3 linked regions of the Teredinibacter turnerae T7901 genome follow. The protein of the gene in region 1 binds, or shares a complex with, the protein of each later gene. Links are inferred from orthologs where the notes say so. Each region holds a gene or a part of one and is shown in the gene's direction. Other genes may lie near its edges. The genes, in order: rne, eno and pnp.

The links.
Region 2: the proteins of rne (region 1) and eno are in contact, whole or in part, in a solved structure (PDB 2FYM), measured with the Escherichia coli proteins. The link is inferred for Teredinibacter turnerae T7901 from one-to-one orthologs.
Region 3: the proteins of rne (region 1) and pnp are in contact, whole or in part, in a cryo-EM structure (PDB 9QH0), measured with the Escherichia coli proteins. The link is inferred for Teredinibacter turnerae T7901 from one-to-one orthologs.

Annotation. Positions count from the first base shown.
Region 1 is NC_012997.1:1,777,710-1,786,276, reverse strand. Bases 1,517-5,311 are described here. They hold rne (ribonuclease E), read left to right. Parts: upstream 1,517-1,898; coding sequence 1,899-5,111; downstream 5,112-5,311. Outside these bases: TERTU_RS07580 (HAD family hydrolase), read right to left, coding at 1-51; 23S rRNA pseudouridine(955/2504/2580) synthase RluC, read right to left, coding at 53-997; TERTU_RS07560 (arylesterase), read right to left, coding at 5,665-6,336; TERTU_RS07555 (ABC transporter ATP-binding protein), read left to right, coding at 6,335-7,018; TERTU_RS07550 (ABC transporter permease), read left to right, coding at 7,015-8,567. UniProt on the Escherichia coli protein: Endoribonuclease that plays a central role in RNA processing and decay. Required for the maturation of 5S and 16S rRNAs and the majority of tRNAs. Also involved in the degradation of most mRNAs.
Region 2 is NC_012997.1:3,138,429-3,146,050, reverse strand. What follows is about bases 1-2,850. They hold eno (phosphopyruvate hydratase), read left to right. Parts: upstream 1-705; coding sequence 706-1,995; downstream 1,996-2,850. Other genes in these bases: TERTU_RS12575 (hypothetical protein), read left to right, coding at 2,216-2,629; kdsA (3-deoxy-8-phosphooctulonate synthase), read left to right, coding at 1-663. Also shown: TERTU_RS12570 (acetate/propionate family kinase), read left to right, coding at 2,936-4,141; pta (phosphate acetyltransferase), read left to right, coding at 4,134-6,287; TERTU_RS12560 (SDR family oxidoreductase), read right to left, coding at 6,463-7,191; TERTU_RS12555 (sodium-translocating pyrophosphatase), read right to left, coding at 7,378-7,622. UniProt on the Escherichia coli protein: Catalyzes the reversible conversion of 2-phosphoglycerate (2-PG) into phosphoenolpyruvate (PEP). It is essential for the degradation of carbohydrates via glycolysis.
Region 3 is NC_012997.1:3,558,756-3,566,453, reverse strand. Bases 1,236-4,161 are described here. They hold pnp (polyribonucleotide nucleotidyltransferase), read left to right. Parts: upstream 1,236-1,602; coding sequence 1,603-3,720; downstream 3,721-4,161. Other genes in these bases: TERTU_RS14200 (MipA/OmpV family protein), read left to right, coding at 3,846-4,161; rpsO (30S ribosomal protein S15), read left to right, coding at 1,236-1,402. Also shown: 30S ribosome-binding factor RbfA, read left to right, coding at 1-45; tRNA pseudouridine(55) synthase TruB, read left to right, coding at 49-990; more of rpsO, read left to right, coding at 1,133-1,235; more of TERTU_RS14200, read left to right, coding at 4,162-4,673; TERTU_RS14195 (glutaredoxin family protein), read right to left, coding at 4,714-4,998; TERTU_RS14190 (glycoside hydrolase family 3 N-terminal domain-containing protein), read left to right, coding at 5,206-7,389; TERTU_RS14185 (sensor histidine kinase), read left to right, coding at 7,645-7,698. UniProt on the Escherichia coli protein: Involved in mRNA degradation. Catalyzes the phosphorolysis of single-stranded polyribonucleotides processively in the 3'- to 5'-direction. Also involved, along with RNase II, in tRNA processing.

The DNA of each region.
Region 1 (8,567 bases):
TTTGGCGGCAGAATTACTTATGGTGCCGTCCCAGTCAAAAATATAAAGCACGTTACCTCTCGCTTGCTTTTAGCTGTTTGAGTGTCGCTTGTAAATCGTCCGGCAATGGCGCACGAAATTCCAAATATTCCCCGTCCGGCATAGGCACGCCCAGGTAGCCAGCATGGAGAAAAAGGCGCCGAGATCCGAACTGGCTCATAACCTTATTAAATTCGTCGTCGCCGTATTTATCATCACCCACCAAGGGATGCCCCTTGTATTGGGCGTGGACGCGTATTTGATGGGTGCGCCCGGTGATCGGCCTGGCCTCGATCAATGTCGCACTCTCAAACCGCTCGAGCACATCAAATTCTGTGCGCGAAGGCTTGCCCTCGGGGCTTGCCCGTACGATACGTTCGCCATTCCCCACTTCGCCTTTCAACAGCGGCACATTCACGGAGTGTGCACGATTCGGCCAACGCCCTTTCACCAGCGCCTGATAGCGTTTATCAACCTGTTTTTCGCCCCGAAACAGATCCTGCAAGTAGCGCAGCATAGACCGTTTACGCGCAATGAGTATGCAGCCAGACGTCTCCCGGTCAAGACGATGCACCAGTTCCAACGCGGTATCTTTCGCTTTGAGCTGGCGAATTGCCTCAATAAGGCCGAGGTTTACGCCGGAGCCGCCGTGAACAGCGAGCCCAGATGGCTTGTTCACCACCAAAAGCTGGTCGGTTTCGTACAAAACTGCATCTTCCAACGCCAGCAAAAGTGACTTGCCTGCCGGGGTCGGCGCGTCAGGTTCCGCCAACCTGATTGGCGGAACACGTACCAGGTCACCAACGGCCAACTTGCGCTCTGGCTTCACCCGACCTTTATTTACACGTACTTCACCACGACGAATTATTCTGTAAATCAATGATTTAGGCGCACCTTTCAAGCGTGCAACCAAAAAGTTGTCGATGCGTTGACCCGCGTTATCGTCGGTTATGGTGAAGAATTGAACCTGCTGAGACATGTGTGGCTGCTGCGAATTGGAATAACGACGCGCATAATAACAGGGATTAAAAGATACACGCACAGGTTCACGAGAGCTGAGGGTAGTTAGTATACACAAACCACCCACACCGGAAATTGCAAGGCGTGACCAACGGTGCTATAGTCCGTCAAGTTGGGTGTAATTTGTTGTTTTTGCAACAAAAGTTTCTTATTTCGAATAGGACTTAAACAACCTTCCCCGACACTGGTCGCAGCAGAATTCCATAGAATCGCTGGACTTGGTAATGAATGAGATTTGGTCCCCGAGCTCCGGAAAATATTAGCTCGGGCTTAAATTGCAACAATATTGTGCTCTAACAGAGTACGTTGCTTAGAGAAACTTAGGTCGACAGCCTGTCGATTGAAAAGAATCTTTCGTTGTACGCACTCCTTTATACGACTTGAACGTCAGCGAAAAAAGCATTCGGCGTTTCGTCCATTTGAAAGGAACGACCTCACCAGGTACGCAGATGAATACCTGGTGAGCAGCCGGGTGAATTTCCAACCCCACGACGGTTATGGTGATTACTTTTCAAACAGCCGCTGTCAAGAGCAGACAATTGAATAGTCCGTGAAGATTTACGGACTATAGATGACAAAGGCGACAGTGGAATTCACTCCTGGTTTTAATGCTACCCACACAAAACCAAACAGGATTGAGGTCTTTCCAGTCGTCACTATTGGTAGACATAGTAGGTAATTGCCCGCGCCCCTCGTGGGCTCTGGGATAGATGACAACGATTTACGTCAGCGGTCCGTCCGCTAGAACAGTAAATCTCGCCAACTGTTACCCGCACAATAGTTACTCATCTGGTTTTCTCGCTCAACCTTCGTATCCGGGCTGGCGTCCTCTGTGGCTTGCACACCACAGAGAATCATAAATGAAGAGAATGCTCATTAACGCTACCCAGCCTGAAGAGCTGCGCGTAGCCCTTGTCGACGGTCAGTGGCTTTATGACCTGGACATTGAAAACCGATTAAAAGAACAACGCAAGGCCAACATTTACAAGGGTAAAATTACCCGTATCGAACCTTCTCTAGAAGCGGCATTTGTTGAATACGACAAGGGCCGTAACGGATTCCTCCCCCTCAAAGAAATTTCTCGCGAATACTTCCTCAAGCAACCCAATGAAATCGATGGCCGCATCCGCATCAAAGATGTCGTCAAAGAAGGCATGGAAGTTATCGTACAAGTGGACAAAGAAGAACGCGGCAACAAAGGCGCCGCGCTCACCACATTTATCAGCCTCGCGGGTCGTTACCTGGTACTTATGCCAAACAACCCCCGCGCTGGCGGTATTTCACGGCGCATCGATGGCGATGATCGCTCCGAACTAAAAGACGCGCTAAGCCAAATCGAAATACCTAATGGTATGGGTATTATCGTGCGCACTGCTGGCGTCGGTCGCTCCGCAGAGGAACTGCAGTGGGATATGAACTATCTCACCACCCTTTGGAACAATATCCAGGAAGCGGCTAATCAGAGCACGGCACCTGCATTTCTGTTCCAGGAAAGTAATGTAATTATTCGTGCCATTCGCGATTATCTGCGCCCCGATATTGGTGAAGTCATTGTAGACGACATCGCCGCTTACAATCAGGCAGCGGACTTCGTCCAAATGGTGATGCCAAACTATCGCAGCAAAGTAAAGCTGTATGAAAAGTCGGTACCTTTGTTCAATCACTATCAGATCGAAGGTCAGATCGAAACCGCCTTCGAACGCGAAGTAAAACTGCCCTCTGGCGGCTCCATCGTTATCGATGTTACCGAGGCGCTGGTGAGTATCGACATCAACTCATCGCGCGCAACCAAAGGCGGTGACATTGAAGAAACTGCACTTCAAACGAACCTGGAAGCGGCCGACGAGATCGCCCGCCAGTTGCGTTTGCGCGATATGGGTGGCCTGGTGGTTATCGACTTTATCGATATGCAGCCAGTTCGCAACCAGCGCGCCGTTGAAAACCGTGTGCGCGATGCACTGAAAATGGACCGTGCTCGTGTCCAGGTGGGCCGTATCTCTCGCTTTGGTTTACTTGAAATGTCACGCCAGCGCCTGCGCCCGTCACTTGGAGAAACCACCTCCAAAGTCTGCCCTCGCTGCAGTGGCCAAGGCACTATTCGTGGCACCAAGTCCATCGCACTCTCCATTCTACGTCTGGTTGAAGAAGAAGCGCAGAAGGAGCGCAGCGCAGAAATCCGCGCGGTGGTTCCCGTGCCGGTTGCAACCTACCTGCTAAATGAAAAGCGCAAATCGATCTCGGATATCGAAAACCGCCACCAAACACGGGTGACAGTGCTCCCGAACACCGAAATGGTAACGCCGCACTATGAAGTTACACGTCTGCGCGATGACGACGACACGTCTGAGATAAGCTATACCATCGAACTCAATCATCAGGAAGATCAAGACGACAGTTCTGCACCAACTGCGCCAGTGGCCATGCCGAAGCCTGTTGTACAGCAGTTGGCACCATCACAACCTGCACCGGAGCCCGTCAAGCAGGCGCCAGCGAAAACCGCGGAAGGTCCAAGTCTTATCGCACGCATCATCGATGCTCTTAAATCGCTGTTTGCGCCAGAAGAAGAAGCAAAACCCGCGACAAAAGGCAACCAGCGCAGCCACCAGAAAAAACGTAACGCCAACACCGGCAATCGCAATAACCGAAATCGCAAGCCGCGAGATCGTGATAGAGACGGCGACGAAACGAGCGACAACCGTAAACAACAGCGTGACGCTCGCAGTGACAGCGGCAAACGCGATAGCAATAACCGTGATAACAATAACCGTGATAGCAACAGTCGCGATAATAACGGTCGCGACAACAACCGCAACGACCGCCGTCGCTCACGGCGCCGCAAAGATGAGAGCGGGCGAAGCTCTGAGTCTGATACCCAAGTACAAGCATCTGTTGACAACACGTCGGCCAGCGAAGACAAACCCGCTCGCCGCCCTGCAAATCGTCGCGGGCGACCACAGGAGCGTCAGCGCGGGCCTTTACCTGAAGTAGAAGCGGGCTTGCAGCAGGCAGATGACGGTCTGGATACCAGCGAGGAACTGCTCGATAGCGTAGAGAACCTAACAGCCGATACCGATCAGGAGAATACCCCAGCAAAAGAAGGTGGCAGCAGCCGTCGTCGTCGACGCAGCCGTGGTCGCCGAGGCGAGCGGAACGCAGATAGCACCTCAGAGAATTCTCCAGAATTGCAGGAAACACAGACCGACGAGGCAAACGCTACTCCGGAAAATGCCGAGAAACCTGTCCCTGAGGCTACCAGCACCATTAACCAGCTCGAAACCCAACTGGACAATGCAGATGCAGCACTTAGCGATGCCCTGAGCGAGCTGGAAGGTGCATTACATGAAGCAAGGCAGGAGCACGAAGCCAACGCAGTACGAGAAGCAGCCGCAGCAAAAGCGTTACTGTCTACAGCGCCTGCAGACAATATCGTCGCTGAAGCAGAAACCAGCCCGGAAACAAACCCAGCGCCGGAAGCCGACACGGCTCCAGAAACAGCGACCGCGAAGCAGCAGCCTCAATCTCAAAATGCGCCAGATTCGGAAACGAGTGTAGGAGCTAGCCCGGACACTGCAAATGACAGCAGCGATAGCGATACCGAAATCGTTGAGTCCGCTGAAGTGCAAGTTGAAGCTGCGACAGAAGAAGACAAACCTGCGGACACAGCTCCAACGCCTAATGTTGCTGACGCCCCGAGCGAGTCTGCTGCTGGGGACGCTGTCGAAATTGCAGAAACGGTGGAAGCAGATTCGGTAGAACCTGCAGAAAGCGCACCTGTTGTAGCGCAAGACGAGGCCGCGGCACCCGCATCATCCACGAACACGGCAATAGCGAGTGATGAGCCATCAGAGCCTGCTAAACATGAGCGCGCGTCTAACGATCCACGTTACATGCCGAAACCCGTGGTCAACGTCCAGGTGATCAGCGTCAACCACGAAATCCGCATGGGCCGTCCGCTGGACACCTCTGAGCCAGCGAATATCGTGCGCAATCCTCGCGATTTGCAGCGTGCACCCAACGACCCGCGACGCACTCGCAAACCTGCTCCGACAGAGCCATCTGCCGCGGAAAATTAAAACTCGGACCTTTCAGTGAGCCCGCTTAACGCGGGCTTTTTTATGTCCGAATTAAACGAACTCTGAATTTGAATTTCCGGATAAATCTGGCTGGTTGAGGAAAGAGCGTGCGCAGCTCTTGTAGCTTTAATGGGCCAGATTGATTGGTGGGTACAAAAAAGGCCCACCCGATGGGTGAGCCTCCGTGGATTCTTGCCTTCGATCTGGTTTATCCCATGCCCAAACAGGGATTGACTCGGCTGCGCCTCACCCCTGCGGGGCGACCTGCGGTCGTCCAAATTGGCTAACGCCAATTAGTCGAACGGGGGTTCTCATCAAATCATGGACCCAACACTTACAAAAAAGGCCCACCCGATGGGTGAGCCTTTTTGTAAGTGGCGGTGGGCCAGGGATTCGAACCCCGGGAGCTGTTACACTCAACGGTTTTCAAGACCGCCGCTTTCGACCACTCAGCCAGCCCACCGGAAGGGTCGCAATTATACATGGGATTCTTGCTGCCGCAAGCCCAATCTACTGATTTTTAAGATTTTTATCCGACGTCTCCACGCCAGGTTCACAGCAGCGGCTGTAGAATCGGCCACAGATTATCCAGGATTATAGGTTGTGCTTCAGCGGTTGGATGAATTCTGTCCGCTTGCATCAACTCCGGCTTGGTTGCTACGCCTTCGAGTAAGAACGGCACCAGCGCTAGTTGATACTTTTCTGCCAAGGCCGCGTACTGGTTAAAGAAAGGTTCGGTATATCTCTGGCCAAGATTAGGGGGAATTCGAATCCCCGTGAGTACAACTTTGGCAGCGTGTTGCTTGCTCAGCTTGATCAGGGTTTCAAGATTACGCGTGATATAAGGAACAGGTTTACCTTGCAAGCCATCATTGCCGCCGATTTCCAACACAACGACGGCAGGCGAATACTCCGCCAAGAGTGAGGGTAAGCGCTGTAGTGCCGCCGAGGTTGTGGCGCCACCCACCGAGGCGTTGACCACTTGGTATTGCTGGAGGCCTTTGTGTTGCGGCGACGCCAGGCGCTCCTGCAAGAGCGCAACCCAGCCTTGCTCCGCAGCCAAATTGTGGGCCGCACTTAAACTGTCGCCCACCACGAGAATGACGGGCGCTTGCGGCTTCGCAACCGCTCCCGTGCTGACACACCAGGCCAACACGCAACAGATTGCAAACTGAAGTGGCTTTGGACTACAAAATCGAGATACTTTTTTAAGGTTGTAACGCATGATAAAAACAGAAGACCTCCGTCAACAGGTACCGGTTTTTGATGGGGTGCTGGATATTCTTAAAGGCATCAACCTGCATATTCAGCATGGCGAAAGCGTCGCCATTGTCGGCTCATCCGGGTCCGGCAAGTCCACCCTATTGGGCATGCTGGCTGGCCTGGACGTGCCCTCCAGCGGCACAGTTTTACTGGATGGCGAGGATATTACGCGATTAGACGAGGAAGCCAGGGCAAAAGTTCGCGCGCGTTTGGTATCGTTTGTATTTCAAAACTTTCAGTTGCTTGGCAGCCTCACTGCCTTGGAAAACGTGATGCTGCCGCTCGAAGTTAACGGCTTTGCCGATGCGGCGGAAAGAGCGCGCAATTATTTGCATAAGGTTGGCCTCTCGGCGCGTGAACATCACTACCCCCGCCAACTCTCTGGTGGCGAACAACAGCGGGTTGCTCTGGCACGAGCATTTTCCTCCGAAGCCCCGATTCTCTTCGCCGATGAACCCACCGGCAATCTGGACGCAGAAACCGGCCATGCTATCGCCGACTTGCTGTTCTCCCTAAACGAGCAATCACAGACCACGCTGGTACTGGTCACCCACGACACCGGGCTCGCTCGACGCTGTCAACGCCAGCTCAAAATGAGAGCGGGTCAGCTGGAGGAAATACGGCTGAATGGTGGCCCGCAGTGAAATCGATCTTTACTCTATTATGGCGGGATTTCCGCGGTGGCGAACTCACTATACTGATCCTGTCGTTAATGCTGGCCACAGCCACAGTCACCAGCATCACGCTGTTTACAGACCGAATTCAAAATTCCATCCTCGACGAAGCCACCGAGTTTCTCGCCGCTGATGCGCAAATACGCAGCAGCATGCCCATAGCGCAAAGTACACTGGACGCGGCAGCCAACCATAATTTGCAAACCGCACAAATACAGTCGTTTCGCGCTATGGCATTTTCTGACAACGGCATGCAGCTGGTGGCAGCCAAGGGGGTCTCCGAGGGCTACCCGCTCAAAGGCGCGGTTACGGTTGCCGACTCACCATTCGGTATTGGCAGCAACGTTTCGCACGGGCCGGAACCGGGCAATGTATGGTTGGCGTCGCGCTTGTTCGGCGCATTGGATATTGCCATCGGCGATACCGTTTCGGTAGGCGACGCGCAGTTCACAGTCACTAAAGCCCTTATAAAAGAACCAGATGCACCCGAAAGTTTTTTTGGTGTTGCGCCACGCGCCATGATGAATCTTGCGGATATACCCCGCACCGGCGCCATTCAGCCAGGCAGCCGGGTGAATTTCAGTGTGCTGTTGATGGGAGACGCAGCGTCGCTGACTAGCTTTCATCAGGCCGTGCTGGCAGAGGACTCGCCCCACACCCGCTGGGTCGGTGTCGAGCAAAGCAACCGGAATATCGGCGATGCACTGGCCAGAGCACAACAGTTTTTACTGCTCGCGGGTAGCCTCAGCGTGCTTCTGTGTGGCGTTGCCATTGCAATGGCCGCACGACGCTATGCAGGCCGACAAGCGGGAACCGTTGCCCTGCTGAAAACATTCGGCCAAACCCCGGACCGCATACTCCTGCGCTACGCCATTGTTTTGCTGTGCCTGGGTGTGGCAAGCACGGCGCTCGGCGCAATTTCCGGCTGGGGGTTACACCTGGTGATTCTTGCGGCCTTGGCCAACCTGCTGCCGGAAGGCTTGTCCGCTGCTAACCCTGGCGCTTATCTCAGTGGCTCACTTGCGGGCTTGATTGCGCTGCTTGCCTTCGCCGCGCCTCCGCTGCTCGCCCTCAGGCAAGTACCACCGGCGCGAGTGCTTAGAGAGGCTGGCACCGATGGCTTTTTAAACCCCAAAATAGCCGCCGGTATCGGCCTGCTGGCAATAGTTGCGCTGATCTATTTTTATAGCCGGGATCTCGCAATGACCCTGATATTGGCCCTGGGATGCATTGTGATTATTGGCGGCGGCAGTCTGCTTGCGTGGGCATTAATGCGCGCAGGCAAGTCTAGCGTTTCAGGTTTAGGTTCTGCCTGGCGAATAGGGTTCGCGAATCTGCAACGCCACCAAGGGTTGAACGCCATTCAAATCACCATTTTTGCCGCGCTAATCATGTTGATGTTGATATTGGTTGCCCTGCGCACCGAGCTTATTCAGCAATGGCAACGACAGCTGCCAGACGATGCCCCCAATCATTTTTTATTTAATGTGTTCAACGACGAAAAACCGCAAATACAGGC
Region 2 (7,622 bases), 1.4 Mb from region 1 along the record:
TCCTCCATCCACTCGTATCGCGGGCCGGGAATGGAGAAAGGGCTGCGCATTTTTGAGGCAGTGAAGAAAGAATTTGGTATACCTGTGATCACCGATGTGCACGAACCTCAACAGGCGGCACCGGTGGCAGAAGTGGTGGATGTTATTCAGCTGCCTGCATTTTTGGCGCGCCAAACAGATTTGGTCGAAGCGATGGCCAAAACGGATGCGGTAATCAACGTGAAAAAACCGCAGTTTCTCAGCCCTGGGCAAATGAGAAATATCGTTGAGAAATTTGCAGAAGGTGGCAATGAAAATGTCATCTTATGTGAACGCGGAGCCTGCATGGGTTACGACAATCTGGTTGTCGATATGCTGGGTTTCCGAACCATGAAGGAAGTGAGTAACGGCTTGCCCGTCATTTTTGACGTAACTCACGCGTTACAGTGTCGCGATCCACTGGGTGCGGCCTCCGGGGGGCGCCGTCAGCAAACCGCTGAATTGGCGCGGGCTGGCCTGGCAGTGGGGTTGGCGGGGCTTTTTATTGAAGCCCACCCGAACCCGAACGAAGCCAAGTGCGATGGCCCCAGTGCCTTGCCACTGGACAAACTGGAACCCTTCCTTGGGCAGATGAAAGCCGTGGACAACCTGGTTAAGGTGTTGCCACCGCTGGATATTCAGTAGTTTCCCTTACACTTGTCAGTAAAACAAAGAGAGACAGTCACTATGAGTAAGATTGTAGACGTAGTTGGTTTTGAGGTAATGGACTCCCGCGGGAACCCTACCGTAATGGCGGAAGTGGTCCTGGAGTCGGGTGTTGTCGGTAGCGCATGTGCGCCTTCTGGAGCCTCTACCGGCTCCCGTGAAGCCCTGGAACTGCGCGATGGCGACAAAAGCCGCTACCTGGGTAAAGGTGTGCTGAAAGCGGTTGCCAATATCAACGAAACCATCAAGCCTCTGCTGGTGGGTAAAGACGCCGCCGCACAGCGCGAACTCGATCAAATCATGATCGACGCTGACGGCACTGATAACAAAGCCACTCTTGGCGCAAATGCTATTCTGGCAGTATCTCTGGCTGCAGCCAAAGCTGCGGCAACTGACAAAGGTGTTCCTCTTTACGCGCACATCGCGGAAATCAACGGCACCCCTGGCCAGTACAGCATGCCTGTTCCTATGATGAACATTGTTAACGGTGGTGAACACGCCGACAACAATGTCGACATCCAGGAATTCATGGTTCAGCCAGTTTCTGCGCCTAACTTCACCGAAGCACTGCGTATGGGCGCTGAAGTTTTCCACGCGCTGAAAAAAGTACTGTCTGGCCGTGGCCTGAACACTGCGGTAGGCGACGAAGGTGGCTTTGCTCCTAACCTGCCTTCCAACGAAGGTGCGCTGGAAGCTATCGCTGAAGCCGTAGCTGCTGCGGGTTACAAGCTGGGTGAAGACATCACTCTGGCTCTGGACTGTGCGTCATCTGAGTTCTACAAAGACGGCGTCTACGATATGGCTGGCGAAGGCAAAAAATTCACTGCAGACGAATTTGCTGCCTACCTGGACGAGCTGTCCAGCAAGTACCCCATCTTGTCTATTGAAGACGGTATGGACGAAAGCGACTGGGATGGCTGGGACGTTCTGACCAAGAAAATCGGTAGCCGCGTGCAGCTGGTTGGCGACGATCTGTTCGTAACCAACACCAAAATCCTGAAAGAAGGCATTGAGAAGGGTATTGGTAACTCCATCCTGATCAAATTCAACCAGATTGGTTCTTTGAGCGAAACGCTGGACGCGATCAAAATGGCGAAAGACGCAGGCTACACCGCCGTAATCTCTCACCGTTCCGGCGAAACCGAAGATACCACTATTGCTGACCTGGCAGTTGCAACTGCCGCAGGCCAGATCAAAACCGGTTCTCTGTCGCGTTCTGACCGTATCGCCAAGTACAACCGTCTGCTTCGCATTGAAGCTGAACTGGGCGAAAAAGCACCATATCGCGGCCGCGCTGAATTCAAGGCGTAAGCGATCTGTACACACCAGAGGCTGTGTTGTGCAGCCTCACTCGAAACCCGGCTTTAGGCCGGGTTTTTTGTGCCGGACAATTTAGGCGCTAATCCTGGCGCTATCGCCTGGCTTGTTGTTCTACTTGGGCATGCCCCACGCGGTTACGGTGAAAATATCACAGACCATCACCCTCACCGAGCGTATCGTTGCGTCCATCAACTGAGACGGAGATCACGCTATGAACAACGGTAAACTGATTGTGATAGAAAACCAAAATGATGTGCATAACCTCCGTCGTTTAAACAAGCGTTTTTCCCGCCCTGCGGTACGTCGCCTGGTAGTGACGCCCGAGCGGGATTGCAGCCAGCGCGGGCGCCCGCTCTCAGATACGGGCGCCAGCCAAAAAATCGCCCGACTGTTCAATGAAGGTGGCAGTCGAGTGGTGCCACCCGTATTCTCTCTGGTACTTTTGCTCTTTGTATTGTTGCAACTTGAAAGTGGGGCGGGTCTTAGTTTTTCGGATACCGTTTTGAGCATTGCTTGCGCGGTAGTTGCGGCGTTTCTGGCCAAGTGCCTACTGTCTCTTGTCAATTACCACCGGTTGGAGCAGGAACTCCGCGCTCTGGAGACAACGTTAAGCAGTGCGCACTAGCGGCGCACTTCGTTACAGAACACCAAGTCCTTTAAAATGATGCTGGGCACCGGCTCCAATTTCGGGTGTATTGCGCACCTTCCAGCCCCCATCGCCTCTCCGTGAACCTTGAGTGCTTCGATCGCGCCGTTAAACAGCTTTCAACTTCATGTTCTTGTGCTTTGCCCTTTGTGCAGTACCTTAAAATTTATTACATTTTAAATCGCGTTCCAGCGGTTTATCCCTCCACAAAAGCACTTCGATCAAAACACTGAATACTAAAAGCCGTTAGAATATTGGCGAACCGGTTTACAGAGTTTTTATCTTATGCAGTTTGTGCTTGTTTTTAATAGCGGAAGTTCCTCGTTTAAATTTTCACTGTTCCCCACGGATTCCGATGCCCCCCTGTTAAATGGTGTAGCTGAAGCACTCAGCACACCTGAAGCCAATATGAAGATAGTTCCGGCCGAAGGAGAGGTGCAGCGATTCCATATCGACGCAGATCATCAAGGTGCTATTGCTATTCTGGTAGCAAAGCTTCCGGAATTTGGCGTTAACTTTACCGATGTGGTTGTAGTTGGGCACCGAGTGGTGCACGGCGGTGAGGCGTTTTCAGAGTCAGTTGTGGTTGACGACTATTCTCTAGGCAAGATGGAATCCTGTTCCGATCTGGCGCCGCTTCACAATCCAGCCGCCGTCTTGGGTATTCGGTTAATTGGTGAACTTTATCCAAATCTTCCCCAGGTCGCGGTGTTCGATACGGCGTTTCACCAAACGCTGGAGAAGAAAGCGTATCTCTACGCGGTGCCATATCACCTCTACGAGCAACAGGGTGTGCGTCGCTATGGCTTTCACGGCACCAGCCATCGCTATGTTGCCGGTGAAGCTATTCGCCGCCTGGGCTTGCCTGAATCTGATAATCAATTGTTGATTGCTCATTTAGGTAATGGTTGTAGTGCAACGGCTGTGAGTAACGGTAAGAGTGTCGATACCACCATGGGGCTGACACCACTGGAGGGCCTTGTGATGGGCACTCGCTCTGGTGATGTCGATCCCAGTCTACATCAGTTCCTGCAGGATCGCCTGGGTTGGTCACTACAGAAGATTACCGATGTGTTGAATCGTGAATCTGGTTTGCTCGGGATTTCGCAAATCAGCAACGATATGCGCACTCTCGTCGAGGCGGCCGAAAATGGTAATGAATCCGCCCAATTGGCGATTGATGTATTTTGTTTCCGCCTGGCTCGCCAGTTAGCGGGATTGGCGGCTTCTCTGTCACGTATCGACGCCGTCGTGTTTACGGGTGGGATAGGTGAAAATAACGGTGGCTTGCGCAAAAAAGTGCTTGAGTCTCTCGCGATTTTTGGTTTTACGGTGGATGGATCTGCGAATGCCATTCATGGCAAAGAGTCCGCAGGAGTCATTACGACTGATACGTCGCCCACTCGCGCTATGGTAGTTCAAACGAATGAAGAAGCAATGATCGCACGTGATGCGAAAAAACTGGTGTTGGGGGTGACTGACCATGCATAGTTTTTATTTGGCTCCAACATCGTCGGGCACTGGCTTAACCTCAGTTTGTTTGGGGTTGGTACGCGCACTCGATCAGCTGGGGGTGCGCGTTGCCTTCTTCAAACCGATCGCGCAGATTTACGGCACCGATACGGGTCCGGGACGATCGAATACCTTGATTCAGGAAACCGTGGGCTTGCAGCCTGCGCCGTCTATCAGTCTGTCGTACGCGCAGCACAAAGTTGCCTCCGGCGGGCTCGATGACTTGATGGAAGAGGTAATATCAAATTTCCAGGCTTCGGCTGGCGATGCCGATGTGATGGTTGTGGAGGGGCTGGTGCCTCGTCCAAACGAAGATTACATTGTACGGTTGAACACTCGAATCGCCGCGACATTAGGCAGTGATGTCATTCTTGTTGCAGCTAAAAAACATTATTCTTCTGCACAACTCAATGAGCGGATAAATATCACCGCCAGTATTTTTGGTGGACTGAACAACCCACGCTTGTTGGGCTGTATCCTGAATAAGGTTGGGGCGCCACCTAAAGGCAGTCATCGGGTACGCGCAGATGACGCGGCCGACGATTGGGAAGTGGCGGAGCAAAACATTGAATTTGTTAAGCGTAAATTGCCGATCTTCAACCACCAGGATTTCCGCTGCCTGGGCATTATCCACTGGAACCCCGCATTTATTGCACCGCGAACCTTGGATGTTGCCAAGCATTTGAATGCACGGGTACTGCATGCCGGTAATATTGTTCAGCGCCGGGTATCTTCTGTCGTTTTGTGCGCGCGCACCGTGGCGAATATTGTTTATGCCCTTAAGCCCGGTACCTTGATCGTAACGCCTGGCGATCGCGCAGATATTATGCTGGCGGCGAGCCAGGCATCACTTAATGGCGTCCCTCTCGCGGGCGTTCTCTTCACCGGCGATATGGTGCCTGACGAACGTGTTATGACCCTGTGCCGCAGCGCAATTAACACCGGCTTACCAATTTTGTCGTCAGAGCTGGATTCACTGGCCACGGTGCAACTGCTCGATAATATGAGCGAAGAGGTTCCGGCTGAAGACGTGCAGCGCATGTTAGAAGTTATGGACGAAGTGGCTCACTCGCTCGATACGCAATGGCTGGCGGACCGCGCTTCTCTGCCACAGGATGTGCGTATGTCGCCACCGGCGTTCCGTCACTATCTGGTGCGTCAAGCGCAAAGCCTGAGTAAGCGTATTGTGCTACCTGAAGGCGATGAGCCGCGCACGTTACAGGCTGCGATTATTTGCCACAGCCGCGGTATTGCGCGTTGCGTGTTGTTGGGTAAACCGGAAACAATTCATTCGGTTGCCGAAGTGAACGGTTTGCAAATTCCAGATGGGCTGGAAATTCTCGACCCGGAAAATATTCGCAAAAGTTACGTGCAACCCATGGTTGCGCTGCGCGAGCACAAAGGCTTGAGTCAGCCGCAGGCTGAGGTACAACTGGAAGATTCCGTTGTTCTCGGTACCATGATGCTGGCGGTCGGTGAGGTCGATGGTCTGGTCAGTGGTGCCATGCATACCACGGGAAATACCATTCGCCCCGCGTTGCAGTTAATTAAAGCGCGTACCGAATCCAGCATTGTTTCGTCAATTTTCTTTATGCTGATGCCGGACCAAGTGCTGGTATACGGCGATTGCGCTGTGAACCCCAACCCGACTGCGGAACAGCTGGCAGAAATTGCGATTCAGTCTGCAGAGTCGGCGAAAGCGTTTGGCATCGACCCTAAAGTCGCGATGATCAGCTATTCAACGGGTTCGTCTGGTAAAGGCTCCGATGTTGACAAGGTACGCCAGGCCACTGAAATTGCCCAGGCCAAGCGCCCCGATATGATTATCGACGGCCCCTTACAGTACGATGCGGCCGCAATTGCCAGCGTTGCCGCCAGTAAAGCGCCGGGCAGCCCTGTCGCGGGTAAAGCTACGGTGTTTGTGTTCCCTGATTTGAATACCGGCAATACCACCTATAAAGCCGTTCAGCGCAGCGCGAACGTGTTAAGTATTGGCCCAGTATTGCAGGGGCTTAAAAAGCCGGTGAACGATCTGAGCCGCGGCGCGCTGGTCGATGATATCGTTTACACCATCGCGCTTACAGCGATTCAGGCTGAGCAGGCGGCGAAACTGAATTACTACTAGCGGGTTTTCATTATCACGTTACGGCAGCGCGAGAGTCGTGTGAAATCGCGCTGCCGTATTTCTCTCTTCTTAAATATATTCCTTTCAATAATGCCCTGTTGTCAGGCAGACATCCGCACGACTTCTTCAATCTTAACGGGTGACAATAAAGCGATTGCTGCTAGCGCTTTCTGCTTCAAAGATCCTTCAGGTAAGCGTTTGCAAAAGGCTGAAACGCATCGCCAAATTCTTTTGCCATTTTGTCCGGAAATACCAGAAAGTCGTTTGTCGTTAACGCGCTTAAAACGGCCTCTGCGACGACTTCTGGAGGCTCTGCAATATCACTAAAGCCAGCACTCGCTGCCATCGGGGTGTCGATGGGGCCTGGGTGGACGCTGATCACGCGTATGTCGTGGGCTTTTAACGTCGCTTTTAAAGCCAGGGTAAACGAAAAGCTTGCGGCTTTCGATGCGGAGTAGGTACTGAGGCTGCCATCGCTAATGAGTGAGGCAATGGAATTAACCTGAATAAAAACGCCAGCGGATTTTTCCAGTACAGGGATGAACGCTTTTGCCATGCGGAGTAGGCCGAATGTATTCACTTCCAGTTCCTGTTGGAACCGTACTTCTACATCCTCTGCCAGTGGTGTTGTAAGGGTCATAGCTCCTGCGTTGTTCACGACGATATCCAAGGGGCCTGCCTGCGATGCCAAATCCGTTACGCTTGTTGCGGAGGTTAAATCCAGCGGTAAAACCAGGATACGCGATCCAAATTGACGCGCGAAACCCGCGGCGCTTTCGGTGTTTCTAACGGCCATAACAACCTGTTGTGCCCCGGCGGCGAGAAACGCCGATACTAACGCTGTACCAATTCCGCCGTTGGCGCCAGTAATTAAAACGCGTTTGTTGTGTAATCCGTGGTTCATCTGTGTCTCCGGTTGCTGTTACCTTTATTCAACACGTATTTTTACACAATTATTAGCGCTAATTCTTGCTAAAAGTTGAGGCGTGTAACCGGTGTTGTCAGGCTCTAATATATTGAGCGTTGGCGTTTTCTAGAGATACAAAAAAGCCCGCAGTTGTGCGGGCTTTTGTATGGTTAGCGATTTACGTTAGGCTAGCACCGCCAGCAACAGAATCGCGACAATATTGGTAATTTTAATCATCGGATTAACTGCTGGGCCTGCGGTATCTTTGTAGGGGTCGCCGACGGTGTCGCCGGTGACAGACGCCTGGTGCGCTTCTGAACCCTTGCCGCCGTGGGCGCCATCTTCAATCGCTTTTTTGGTGTTATCCCAGGCTCCGCCGCCAGAGGTCATAGAGATTGCAACAAACAAACCGGTCACAATCGTTCCCA
Region 3 (7,698 bases), 1.8 Mb from region 1 along the record:
GACAAATCACATCATCAGGATGATGCCGGGCAGGAAGAGGAATAGCGTTTGGGGCGTCGACGTAAGTTTGGCCGTCCCTTGCACGGCGTTGTAGTAATAGATAAACCCGCTGGTATGACCTCGAACGATGTTGTGCAAAAAGCGAAGCGTTTGTTTTTTGCGAATAAGACAGGTCATACCGGAGCGCTCGATCCACTCGCTACAGGCGTGCTCCCTCTCTGTTTTGGTGAGGCGACTAAATTTTCCCAATACCTGCTGGATTCGGATAAAGCGTACAAAAGTACCTTCTGCTTTGGTGTGAGTACCGATACTGCGGATGCGGACGGCCAGACTCTCAGCACTACAGACGCCTCAGCGCTGACAGCGGATCGGGTTCGGCAAGCGATGACGGCGTACTTGGGTGATATTGATCAGGTCCCACCCATGTATTCCGCGCTTAAAAAAGATGGTCAACCGCTTTATAAACTGGCGCGAGAAGGCATTGAAGTTGAACGCGAGGCGCGCCCGGTGACTATTCTTGAATATGAATTGCTGGCGTTCCGTCCGGGGGTGGTCGCGGAGGCTGACGTATATATTGCCTGCACCAAAGGCACTTACGTTCGAACCTTAGCGGAAGATCTTGGGCGCGATTTACAGGTTGGCGCGCATGTAGCGAAATTACGGCGTGTTCAAGCGGGGCCTTTTAGTGAATCACAGGCATTGGACCTGGAGGCGCTTGAGCTGGAGCGCGGTGAGGATCGCGCTGAGGCTCTGGATCATCACTTGCTTCCAGTCGATGCTCCGGTGGAAGCCTTACCAAGGCTGGACCTGGACGAGCATTCGGCGTTTTACTTTTCTCGAGGGCAGGCGGTTATCAATAACCAAGTCTACCGTTTGGGGGATGAAGGTGATACAGTGCGCGTCTTTGACGCTAATGAACAATTTTTAGGCGTTGCGGAGATCACAGACGATGGCCGCGTGGCGCCTAAACGCTTGGTTCAATATGGCTAAATAAGCCAATTACTGTACCGACAAGCAAAGAATCGCAGGAGTTTCCTGCGACCGACCTGGCTGTAAATATGCACGGGCAGGCCGGATTCATGGCAACTGGTTTCAGTTGTTGAAGCATATTCTCGAATGTTGAGGAAATACCATGGCACTGAGTGCACAAGAAAAAGACGCAATCGTAAAAGAACATCAAACTTCCGAAACCGATACCGGTTCACCTGAAGTTCAAATCGCATTGCTGACGGCTAATATCAATAAATTGCAGGGTCACTTTGCTGATCACAAGCAGGATCACCACTCTCGTCGTGGTCTGATCCGTATGGTAAACCAGCGTCGCAAGCTGCTGGATTACCTGAAAGGAAAAGATGTTAACCGTTATGCAGCTCTGATCCAAAAACTGGGTCTGCGCCGCTAAGTTGCAAAGTGCCCGCCTCGAGCGGGCACTTTTGCTTTTGAAGTACCGTTTTCTCTTTCTTCCCGCTGGATAATCGTGCAAACCGAGGTTGTCGGGTGGTGGAAAACCCGCTGTACATGCGTTTTGAATGGCAGCGTTTTATATGCAAAGAAATGAAAAATTAAAGTGCAATGGGGCACTTACTGTACGAAGGATAAGCAATGAATCCCGTAATTAAAAAATTCCAATACGGAAACGACACAATCACCCTGGAAACTGGCCGTATCGCTCGTCAAGCGACTGGTGCGGTATTGGCTTCCATGGGCAAAACCAGCGTTCTATGCACCGTAGTTGGCGCAAAAGAAGCGTCACCTGGCCAGGACTTCTTCCCTCTCTCTGTACACTACCAGGAGAAGGCTTACGCAGCTGGTAAAATTCCCGGTGGCTTTTTCAAGCGAGAAGGCCGACCTTCTGAGAAAGAAACACTTACCTCGCGCCTGATTGACCGACCAATTCGTCCTCTTTTCCCAGACGGCTTTGTCAACGAAGTACAAGTGGTATGTACCGTTGTTGCAGCGGAAAAAGATGTGGACCCCGATATTTGCGCCATGATCGGAACTTCTGCTGCGTTGGCGATCTCCGGAATTCCATTTAATGGTCCGATTGGCGCCGCGCGCGTCGGTTACACCCAAGCAGACGGCTACCTGTTGAATCCTACTTACCAGGCACTGGCCAGTTCAGAGCTGGATATGGTGGTTGCCGGTACGCAAGACGCCGTGCTGATGGTGGAATCTGAAGCGAACGAATTGCCAGAAGACATTATGCTGGGTGCTGTCCTTTACGCGCACCAGGAAATGCAAGCGGTGGTGCAAGCGGTCAACGAGCTGGCCAAAGACGCAGGCAAGCCCACCTGGGACTGGCAGCCAGAAGCGGTCAATCAAGCGTTGGTTGATGCCCTGAAGGCGGATTTTGAAGAGTCAATCGGTGTTGCCTACCGCATTACCGATAAGCAGAAACGTTACGATCGTCTCTCCGAACTGCGCAGCCAGGCTGTTGCTCAGTTGGCCGGTGAAGGTTCAGATATTTCGCAAGATGATGTGAAAAAAGTTTTCGGCAAGCTCGAGAAAAACATTGTGCGTTCACGTGTTGTTGCCGGTGAGCCGAGAATTGATGGTCGCGATACTAAAACCGTTCGTCCACTCCAAGTCGAAGTGGGCGTTCTGCCAAAGGTACATGGATCTGCATTGTTTACCCGTGGCGAAACTCAGGCTCTCGTGGTTGCCACCTTGGGCTCTGCCCGAGACGCACAAATTATCGACGCGCTCGAAGGTGAGCACCGTGATAATTTTATGCTGCACTACAACTTTCCACCGTATTCCGTTGGTGAGTGTGGCCGTATGGGCGCAACAGGCCGCCGTGAAATCGGTCATGGCCGTTTGGCGCGCCGTGGCGTTGCAGCCATGTTGCCGAAGGAAGACCAGTTCCCTTACACCATGCGTGTGGTGAGTGAAATTACTGAATCTAACGGCTCCAGTTCTATGGCATCTGTGTGTGGTTCCAGCCTGGCGTTGATGGATGCAGGTGTGCCACTGAAAGCACCAGTCGCGGGTATCGCGATGGGCCTGGTGAAAGAAGAAAACGGCTTTGCTGTATTGACCGATATCCTGGGTGATGAAGACCACCTGGGTGATATGGACTTTAAAGTCGCCGGTACTGCCAATGGTGTAACTGCGCTGCAGATGGACATTAAAATCGAAGGCATTACCGAAGAAATCATGGAGACTGCGCTCGAACAAGCACTGCATGCACGCTTGCATATTCTGAGCGAAATGAATGCGGTTATCGCGCAGCCTCGAGAGAGTCTGTCCGACAATGCGCCGCAATTCCACACCATGAAAGTTGATCCGGAAAAGATTCGTGACATCATCGGTAAAGGCGGTGCGACAATTCGCTCCATTACCGAAGAAACCGGCGCATCTATCGATATCGATGACGACGGCACCGTGAAAATTTACGGTGATGATGGCGATAGCCTGCAAGGCGCAATTAATCGTATCGAAGAAATCACTGCTGAAGCCGAAATCGGTGAAGTCTATAAAGGTAAGGTTGTTCGTATCGTAGACTTTGGTGCATTTGTAAACTTCTTGCCCGGCAAAGATGGGCTGGTACACATTTCTCAGATCGCTCACGAGCGCGTCCAAAATGTGACCGACTATTTAAAAGAAGGCCAGGAAGTGGACGTGAAATGCATGGACATCGACCAGCGCGGTCGAATCAAACTGTCCATTAAAGAGTTGCTGCCTCAGCCTGAAGAAACGGGTGGAAGCGACGCAGAATAATCCTGCGCGCAGCAAAGTTCAGGAGCCCGCTTTACGCGGGCTTTTCTTTGCCTGGAATTTACGTGAGACCGTAGCCTGTCAATGTGCAATCACCATGGTAGGATATGGCTGACTGAGGGGATTAAGTGAGTTTTGTTGCTGTGTTAAAAAAAAGTTTGCTGCTTGTACCACTTTGTTGCGCTACCGCTGCTTATAGCGAGCCGCTTCCTAAGCTTGAATTGGGCGTAGGGGCTGCAGTACAGCACCTGGGGGATTACCGGGGCTCTAGCGAGGAGCAAACGCAGGGTTTGCCTTTTCCGTTTCTGATTTATCGCGGAGAGCGATTGCGAGCCGATCGGGATGGAATTCGAGGGCGCATATTTCATAGCCGATCAGTGGAGTTGAATGTAAGCGGAGAAACCGCGCTAAATGGCGACAGCGAGGATAATAAAAAGCGCGAGGGCATGCCCGAACTGGATTCCGCACTCGAATTTGGCCCATCGTTGAATATCAACCTCAGCGGTTACGATTTTCACGAGGGCTGGTCGTTACGAATGCCGTTGCGGGCTGTTTTTACGGTGAGTTCATCGGGTTTTGAGCCTATCGGTTACAATTTTAATCCAAAATTAACGTACCGCTGGCGGGAGACAAATACCGGTTGGAAAGCCAAGTTTGATATGGGTGCACTCTGGGCGACAGAAAAATACCACGCCTACTATTACGATGTTGCGGAGCAATTCGCTACGGAATCACGGCCGATGTATAGCGCGGAAGGTGGTTTCAGCGGAACCTACTTCAAATTGAGTCTAAAAAAGCGCAGCGGCCGTTTTTGGTATGCCTGGGCGCTCAGGTACGACAACATTGGCGATACAGTCTTCGCGGATAGCCCATTGGTGGAAACAGATCACTATTACTCTACCGCCATTGCCGTGGGCTGGATGTTCTGGCGCTCTGAGACCCCGGGACGTCGCTAGGAATTGCACTCAATTGTTGTCGGTGCGCTTTTCTGTGCCCTTATTCGCTGAAGTGTTGCTGTAAAAAATCGATGATATCCAGCGATTCGTACATCCACACATAGTCACCATTTGGCTGGCGAATGCGCAGCGCTGGAACCTGGTTTTTACCGCCGCCTTTATAAAGGTCTGTGCGCGCCTGACTGTTTTGCCAGATATCTTCTTTGGGGATATCCAGATTCATATCTTTAAGTGCGTACATGACGCGAGAGCAAAAACCGCAGGCAGGACGATGGTAAAGCGTTACATCTGCTGTGGTGAGGTTTTCAAATTTATCAGTAGCCATCACAACATTTCTAGTTAAGTGGGGCGAGCATTATAGATTCTCGGGCAAATAGTGTTCAACCCATGCCAAAAGCTGTGCACACTGGCTGTTGCATAGCCCAACCTGTTTACCTGTATAGTAGCTATAGCAACTAGTCTGAGGGCGGTTGGGCGCCGAAGATAACAGATAAAAATAATGTCAGATCGCTGAAACAAGGAGATCCTAGCCGTGGGCGCTGATTTGCAAGACGCACTTTATAAAAACCCCGAAGCTCCAATTGCTGATCGCGTAGACGATTTATTAGCGAGAATGTCACTCGAGGAAAAGTTGGGTCAGATGATGCAACTTCCCGCGATTGATGAAGGCTATGAGACGTATATCGAAAAATATCACCTGGGGTCATACCTGCACGCCCTCGGTGACACCATTGTGCAGCTGAGACGCCGTAACGCGGAAAAGTCGCGCCTCGGCATTCCTTTAATATTTGGTATTGATGCTATCCACGGCCACTGTTTTGAAGACGGCTCTACCGTCTTCCCAACCCAGCTGGCGACCGCCTGTAGCTGGAATACCGAACTGTTTGGCCGCATTGGGGAGATTACCGCGCAGGAGGCGTATGGCGCAGGGCTCGATTGGACATTTTCACCAGTGCTATGCATGGCGCGTGACCCCCGTTGGGGACGAACCGGAGAGACCTTCGGCGAGGACAGTTTTCTCATTGGTGAGTATGCCGGCGCGTTAGCCGCGGGCTACGAGGGTGCCGGGGTGCCTTTTGCTGCGTGTGCCAAGCATTTTGCCGCCTACGGAGAGGCGGAGGGGGGGCGAGACAGCACCGATGTTCACGTTTCTGAGCGCAATATGCGCACCGTTTTTTTGCCCCCGTTTAAAAAAGTTCTCGATGCAGGCTGCAAAACCCTGATGGTGGGGTACCAATCGCTTAACGGCATCCCTTGCTCCGCCAATACCTGGTTATTGAACGACCTGTTGCGGGAGGAATGGCGTTATCAAGGTGTAGTGGTCACGGATTGGAATAATTGCGGGCAAATGGTAAATCTGCAGAGCGCAGCGTCGGATATTGAACAGGCCGTCGAGCTTTGCCTTGAAGCCAGTAACGATGTTTTTATGAACACACCAGAATTTTTCGATTGTGCGGTGGCGCTTGTGCGCAGCGGTAAAGTGACCGAGGAGCGGATCAACCAAAGCGTGCGCCGCATTCTCCACCTAAAATTTTCCCTGGGCTTGTTCGAAGCCGAGCTGCAGCGAGACAAAGCTGAGCACTGGCAGCCGGAACGCTGGCAGGTGTCCGAGGAGGCGTCTCGTCAATCTATCACCTTGGTCAAAAACGACGGTACTTTACCACTGGTTGCAAACCGCCTGAACAAAGTTCTGGTTGTTGGTGACAACGCTAAAAATCTGGTCAACCAATTGGGCGACTGGGCGTTTCTTGCCAATAAGGTCAATAATGTCGACCATCGCACGGTGGTGGTCACCCTCGAACAGGCATTGCGCGAACGCAGTGTCAGGGGCGGATATCGCTTGGATTATCTCGGTGCAGATTACTGTGGCCCGTTGAATAACGAAGCTCCTAATCGTTTTGCCATCGAAGAAGCGGCGAGAGATGTCGATGCTATCGTTTTTTGCGCAGGGGACGACCTCACACAATACGGGGAGTATCACGATCGAGCCAACCTATCCCTGCCAGGAAATCAATCGGCGGTTTTTGACCTACTGGTCGAGACGGGCAAGCCTATTGTTACGGTAATGATAATGAGCAAGCCGCACACGATTGGCTGGGTGCTTGAAAAATCGGCGGCCGTTATGATTGCGTTCAACCCAGGTCCCTTTGGTGGAAGTGCCATCGCTGATTGCTTGTTTGGCGATGTGAACCCTGCGGGACGGTTGCCGATAAGTTTTCCCGTAACGGTAGGTCAGTTACCGGTATTTTATAATCAGGCGCCTGGCTGGCACGCTCAACTATCGCCAAAGTATGACAAAACTGATCACTATGTCGACGCTCCCCCAGAGTCTCTACTGGCGTTTGGCGAGGGAATGAGTTACAGCTCGATCGTCTATGGTGACGCGCAAATAATGGCGTCAAAAGCAGCTAACGCATGTTCGTTGAAAGTGAACATTAAAAATACAAGCGCCAGAGCTGCAGTGGAAGTCGTCCAGTTGTATGCGCGCTGGTGTATCCCGGGGGTCACTAGCCCAGTGAAAAATCTGATCGCCTTTAAGCGTATCGAGCTGCAGGCCGATACTGGGTTTGATGTGGAATTTGAGCTGAATGCCAGTGATTTTGTGGTTTTGGATAGGCGTCTACACTGGCAGCAATATACAGGCGGATTAGTTTTGCTTGTAGGCTCAAGCAGCCGCGACAGGGATTTGCAAGTGTTACATTGGCAGTTCTCGTAGTGACAACCTGTGCTGTTTTGCTGGTGCAGTGTGTCGCTAAAGTTTGCAATGTGAATCTGGTTAGCACATTTTGTTTTAGACGCAAGTGCTGACCTGCTAGTTCGTGGTATTCGGCTATAGTTAAAGCTGGGATTAAAAAATTAAGCGAAACGGATGCCGCACTGGCGAACACTCAAAATGCTTCAGCTGCAGGAAAAAGTCCACCAAATGGGAAAGCCATTCATTAATGGGCGATCTAATCGTTAAGGATAGAGTGTGTCAAACCAATCTCCAGCGATAAAGGGTGTAGACGTTCAGGACCAAGACGGT